2 regions of the Neobacillus sp. BP17 genome follow, and region 2 is predicted to be linked to the other one. Evidence: predicted binding sites of a transcription regulator. Region 2 holds the regulator's gene; the other holds the start of a gene.
The links. Region 2 encodes NrdR, which represses ribonucleotide reductase genes. Its sites were predicted from a motif close to AACACNATATATNGTGTT; they were not measured.
Positions count from the first base shown of each region.

Region 1 (3,430 bases), 270 kb from region 2:
AACCCGCCTTGTAGTTGGGTTAGATCCCGGTAACCTTTTCGGTGTAAGAATTGTGCTGCACGGGCGCTGCGCATCCCACTTTGGCAGTATAAATATACCGGCATATCAGGTCGAATTTCTTTCATGCGCATTTTCATTTGTGACATGGGGATATTACGTGATCCTAAAATATGGCCGCCTTCGAATTCGTTTGCTTCACGAACATCTATTAGTTGTGCCTTTCTGTATCCCGCACGGAATTCTTCTTCTGTTACCGTTTTAACAATCCTTTTCTGATAGAAATAGGTGAAAACGGAATAGATGATAACTGCTGCAATGATAATTAATAAGGGATAAAGTGAACTCAATTTCTTTTTGCTCCTTTCAAGCTTTCCTGCACTAGTTTATTATATAAGCCAATCTCATAAAGATAAAGATGAATGCTAAAAAATCTTTTCAAAACTTCCTAAATTAATTATAGCAGAAACATCTTATTTTGAATCTATATCAGATTTTGGTAGACTTAAACTCGTAATAATATAAAAAATGAGGTCATTATAATGAAAAAAGAAGTTTGGCGTTTTATTGATACTGGAAATAGTTCACCATCTTTTAATATGGCTTTAGATGAGGCGCTGCTCGATTGGCATAGTGAGGGGAAAATTCCTCCAGTGATTCGATTCTATGGCTGGAATCCAGCAACCCTGTCAGTAGGATATTTTCAAAAAGTGGAAAAGGAAATTGATATGGAGGCGGTTAAGGCTCATCAATTAGGTTTTGTCAGGAGACCTACAGGCGGCCGTGGAGTACTTCATGAACACGAGCTTACGTACAGTGTAATCGTTTCTGAAGACCATCCAGAAATGCCAAATTCAGTGACAGAAGCCTATCGTGTGATATCTGAAGGTATTTTAAAAGGATTTCACCATTTAGGACTTGAGGCATACTTTGCTGTCCCAAAAACAGCGGAGGAAAGAGATGCATTAAAAAACCCTCGATCTGCTGTTTGCTTTGATGCCCCAAGTTGGTATGAGCTTGTGGTCGAAGGCAGAAAGGTAGCTGGCAGTGCACAAACAAGGCAAAAGGGAGTCATATTACAGCATGGATCCATATTGTTGGATTTAGATGAGGATAAATTATTTAGTTTATTTAAATATCCTAGTGAAAGGGTAAAGGAACGAATGAGGAAAGCCTTTAAGGATAAAGCGGTTGCTATCAACGCTATTAGTCCGAGGAGAATTTCTCTTGAGGAAGCAAAGGAAGCTTTTTATAAGGGCTTTGCGGAAGGTCTAAATGTTGAACTAGAGCCTTATCAATTAAATGAACAAGAGCTAGCCTACGTTAATAAGATTGCAAAAGAGCGCTATGAGAATGATGAATGGAATTATAAGAGATAATTGGAAGCGGCACACGTCGCTTCTTTGTTATTTAAGCAAAATAAGCAACCTGCGAATTTTGTTGAATTTTCCTGTTTTATGACGAAAATCTTATTATTGCTATTGATTACTATTAATTATATTATTTTTTGAGTTTGACAAAAAGAATCTTGTTTGTTTGATTTACAATATATAGTGGTGTCGAAAATATTTTCGGTACTATATATTGATATTTAGTTGATTTATTCTAGGTGCCTATGATAACCTAAAAATACAAACCAACTAGATATAGCGCAATACTGCTAGATTTAGCACAATAGGTAGATATTAACATGAAGGAGTTGTTCTCATGTCTGTAGTTTTTAGACATACAATGAATATTGATTTTGAAAGGTTGAATGAGGATATCCGCTTATTCCCCCAGGTGCATCCAGTTACCCCAGATATGAAAATAACTCACAAAGGTGTTTCTCGTTTGGTAATGTTGGACCGCTATACCTTTAAAGACACTGCAAAAATTACCCTTTCTAACGACGACTTCGTTGTTTTAACTATAAAAGAAGATCCGAAATTTCCAGCACGCGGCCTTGGCTATATCCAGGAAATCGATTGGGAAAAGAAAAAAGCAAAAGTTTTAGTGGAAGAGGAGTTTAGAGGAGTACTCGATGATCCTGAAGAAGCTAGCACAGGTGTGATTATTAGGTCATTAGATGTGATTGAAAAGCCGTTAGAGCTGTTCTACGAGCAAATTGCGAAGCGTAATGCTACTGGTCTGGCCTCTGTCGAAGAAACGGAAGAGAAGCGAAGAGAATGGACAGAACGGTTTTATCAAGAACTTGTAAACATGAACTTCATTCCTGCAGGCCGCGTTCTTTACGGTGCTGGGGCAGATACCGATGTTACTTACTTCAATTGCTATGTTATGCCTTTTGTCCCAGACTCACGTGAGGGTATCTCTGACCATCGTAAGCAGGTGATGGAGATTATGAGCCGTGGCGGCGGAGTTGGTACAAATGGCTCAACATTGAGACCGCGTAATACACTGGCCAGAGGCGTAAATGGTAAATCATCTGGTTCGGTTTCATGGTTGGATGATATTGCGAAGTTGACACATTTGGTTGAGCAGGGTGGATCAAGACGTGGAGCTCAGATGATCATGTTAGCAGACTGGCATCCAGACATTATTGAATTTATTATCTCTAAGATGCAAAATCCTAGAATTCTACGATTCTTAATTGAAAATACAAATGATGATACGATCAAAAAACTTGCAAAAGATAAATTAAAGTTTACCCCTCTAACTCTAAGTGAAACTGCAATGTACCAAGGAATTGTAAATTATAAAAACATTCAAGGTTTCGGTGGATTTGATGAAAAAATCATTGCTGATGCAGAAGAGAAATTATTAACCGGTGGTAACTACACGGTACACAATTCTGAGTTCCTTACTGGTGCAAATATTTCTGTTTGTTTAACAAAGGAATTTATGGAAGCTGTTGAAAACGATAGTGATTACGAACTGCGCTTCCCATATGTTGAACACTATGATCAAGAAGAAATGAAGATTTATAATGAAGAATGGCATAAAGTGGGAGATGTCCGCGAGTGGGAAAAACTTGGACATAAAGTACGGGTGTACAAAAAGTTCAAAGCAAAAGAACTATGGAACCTTATCAATATTTGTGCTACCTACTCAGCAGAACCAGGAATATTTTTTATCGACAATGCCAACGACATGACCAATGCAAAAGCATATGGCCAACAGGTAGTTGCAACAAACCCATGTGGGGAACAACCACTTGCACCATTTTCCGTCTGTAACCTTGCAGCAGTCAACTTGGCGGAAATGGCTGATAAAGAAACAAAGACGATCGATTTTGAAAAGCTTAAGCGAACAGTAGCCGTAGGAGTTCGGATGCAGGATAATGTCATCAATGCAACACCATACTTTCTTGAAGAAAATAAAAAGCAGGCACTTGGTGAGCGACGTGTAGGGCTTGGAGTAATGGGCTTGCATGACATGCTGATATATTGTGAAACAAAGTATGGATCACCAGAAGGAAACGAACTAGTCG
Region 1 covers NZ_CM184198.1:4,191,281-4,194,710, reverse strand. Annotated here, with positions in the region: gene AC4QJR_RS20485 (rhodanese-like domain-containing protein) at 1-347, opposite strand, end outside; gene AC4QJR_RS20480 (lipoate--protein ligase family protein) at 540-1,376, shown strand; gene AC4QJR_RS20475 (vitamin B12-dependent ribonucleotide reductase) at 1,705-3,430, shown strand, end outside.
Region 1: a site for NrdR is predicted at 1,538-1,555, ahead of AC4QJR_RS20475 (vitamin B12-dependent ribonucleotide reductase). Genes of this name have one in related genera too.

Region 2 (3,430 bases):
CTTGAAATTAGGTAGCGATTGATTACTTAAAGGGTTAGGACCTCTCTGGACTAACTTTCCCCCGTGGTAGTTATAAGATACCGTCAATACATGATTTCAAGAAAGAACAAAAAGGTTAGAGGGGGAAAATGAATATGGAAACAATGGGACGTCACGTGATCTCTGAGTTATGGGGATGCGACTTTGAAAAACTAAACGATATGAATTTTATTGAAACGACTTTTGTTGAAGCAGCTCTTAAATCTGGGGCAGAAATCCGTGAAGTAGCATTTCATAAATTTGCTCCACAAGGTGTGAGTGGTGTCGTCATTATTTCCGAATCACATCTAACTATTCACAGTTTCCCTGAACATGGATACGCCAGCATTGATGTCTTCACTTGCGGCGATTTAAATCCTAATGTTGCAGCAGATTATATTGCTGAGGCATTAAATGCCCAAACACGTGAAAATATTGAAATTCCACGCGGCATGGGTCCTGTCCATGTAAAACAGGCAAAAATACTATAATCTATAAACATAATTGGTGAGAGGTGTATCTAAACATACACCTCTTTTTATATTTTGTCTGTGTTAAAGTTTATTGCTGAATTAGGCACCCTGTTGATTGGAGTGGAAGGCACGAAGACTCCTGCGGGAGGACGGGGCAGGGGAGACCCCGCAGGAGCGCAGCGACGAGGAGGCTCCCCGGACCGCCCGCGGAAAGCGAAGTGCCTGGAGCGGAGATCAACAGGCAACTTTAACAGAGGCTATATTTTAAGCGAAAATGTTGTACAATAAAACAAAAGACAATTGGGGAGGAAAAGTATGGCTATGTTAGGTAACTTATTTGTTCGATTTAAGCAGCAAATTGAGACTTCAGACCAAATTGCTGACGATTCTTTAAAAACGCATTATTATAAGGCAAAGTTTAACCGAGTTTTCGATTCAGTTGAAAAATTATTTCATGAAGATGCCGATTGCCAAGTAACAACCGTTTCTAAAGATCATGGAGAAATTGCTATTGAAATCAATAAACCAATTAAATGCTTTCTAATTGTTACCATTGTCTCTGTAAAACCAATGGAAACCGCAGTAGACTTTAATATTTCATCTGAAAAAATTTCGATTCTCGGCACCTATCCTGCTTTAAAAAAGCGGATTATTTCTTATTACGAGCGAATTAATCAATTACATAACTTCGTAGGAATAAAAAACTCCTAATACTTACTTGTATAAAGATATTCTTTTTTATAAGATGAAAGTAAGCGTTTAGTTCGGAAGCTACAGTGTAGATTTGGAGTTGATTACAATGAAATGCCCTTCTTGTCAAAATTATGGTACACGTGTCCTTGATTCCAGGCCTGTTGATGAAGGCCGGGCCACACGGAGGAGACGCGAATGTGAGGAATGTGGGTATCGTTTTACTACATTTGAGAAGATTGAAGAGATCCCGTTAATTGTAGTCAAAAAAGAAGGTACCAGAGAAGAGTTCAGTCGTGATAAAATCTTACGAGGCTTGATAAAAGCTTGTGAGAAGCGGCCTGTGGCCTTAAAGGAACTAGAAGATATAACCCACGGTGTTGAAAAAGACCTGCGCAGTCAGGGGGTCTCTGAAATAAAAAGTGAAGCCATAGGTGAAATGGTAATGGACAGGCTAGCGCATGTGGACGAAGTTGCCTATGTCAGATTCGCATCTGTTTATCGACAATTTAAGGATATCAATGTTTTCATTGATGAATTAAAAGAATTAATAAAAAAAGAAAAATCGTAAGAGCTAAATAGGTTTTTGGCTCTTTTTGACTTTATAACAGGGGAAGGTTGTAGTATTATGGCGCAGCATTGGCAGGAAATTCTTCCTATTGACCGTTATATCGTAACTGCTGATGGGCTACTGCATGATTATGACCGGAAAGTGCTGACGTTTTTATATCAGCCTTTGATTGGTTCAACTTGCTTTAGTTTATATATGACTCTCTGGGCAGAGGTAGAGGAAAACCGTTTATGGTCTGAGTCCTCCACACACCATCTGTTGATGAATCTCTTAGAGATGAACTTAAAGGACATTTTCGAAGCAAGGTTAAAGTTAGAAGGCATAGGTTTGTTAAATACCCGTGTCAAAACAGATGAAGGAGGCAGGTCGTTTTTATATGAACTTCGTCCTCCATTAAGTCCCCAACAATTCTTTTTAGATGGGATGCTAAATATTTATCTTTACCGAAAGATCGGAAAAACCCATTTTTTACGGTTGAAACGCTTTTTTAGTGACCAACAAAAGCCGAATGAAGATGAGTATGTTGATGTTACTAAAGCCTTTCAGGATGTGTTTGCTTCAGCTGCACCAGGCAGTATGCAATATATACATGGGATTTCTGAAGAGTTACATGAGGAAGAAAATCAGCAGTTTATTGGCCGTTCGGATTCCAATCCGATTCAAATCGGTTTGGACACGTTTGATTTTGATATGTTGGCAGCCGGGCTGAATGAGTCACTCGTTCCGAAAAAAGCATTAACGCCAAAAGTAAAAGCAGTGATTAGTAATCTTGCATTTCTGTATCAAATCTCCCCATTAGAAATGAAGAATTTCATCTTAGGCGCTATTAACGAACATGATGAGATTGACATTGAAGACTTAAGAAAAGGTGCTCGGGATTGGTATCAGTTTGTTAATTATGACCAGTTACCAAGTCTTATTAACCGAACCCAGCCTATTGTCCACCAAACTCAAATCACTGAACCTAAAACTCCGGAGGAGAAATTAATCCGTTCTTACGAAACGACCCCGCCGCTTATCGTTTTTAAAGAATTCTCAGGCGGAGTAGAGCCTTCGAATGCCAATTTGAAGACATTAGAAGAAATTATGATTAAATATAAACTGCCACCGGGTGTTGTCAATGTTTTAATTGAAGTGGCAATGAGAAAGACGGACATGAAATTTACCAAGGGTTTTGTGGAGACCATTGCTAGTCATTGGGCAAGGAAGCAGGTTAAAACGGTGAAGGAAGCAATGGAACTTGCGAAAAATGAAGAACTCAAGGCAACCGAGAGTAAAAAAACGGGGAAATCAACTAGTAAAAAGCCGATACGGACAGAGTTAATCCCAGATTGGTTTGATGAGGGCACTAAGGACACAAGCAAAGAGCCTTCGCAGGGAACTAATAATGAGGTCGAAGCAAAGAAACGGGCAATTGAAGAAAAATTAAAAGCGTTCCGCAAATAGGGGGTGCCGTAGTTGGAGAAAATCAATAAAACCTTAAATAGATTGGCTTCAAATGAAAGTTTTCAAAAACGCTATGAACAACAGCGAATGCAAGTCCTGCAAAATCCTGATGTTAAAGCATTTCTGTCACAGAATCAAGAGGCTATTGATTCTGTGATGATTGATAAAAGTATGAGTAAACTGTATGAGTACATCAATCAAAGCAAGGATTGCAATAAATGTGAATCCCTTG
Region 2 covers NZ_CM184198.1:4,458,861-4,462,290, reverse strand. Annotated here, with positions in the region: gene speD (adenosylmethionine decarboxylase) at 135-509, shown strand; gene AC4QJR_RS21830 (hypothetical protein) at 807-1,202, shown strand; gene nrdR (transcriptional regulator NrdR) at 1,291-1,752, shown strand; gene AC4QJR_RS21820 (replication initiation and membrane attachment family protein) at 1,810-3,198, shown strand; gene dnaI (primosomal protein DnaI) at 3,211-3,430, shown strand, end outside.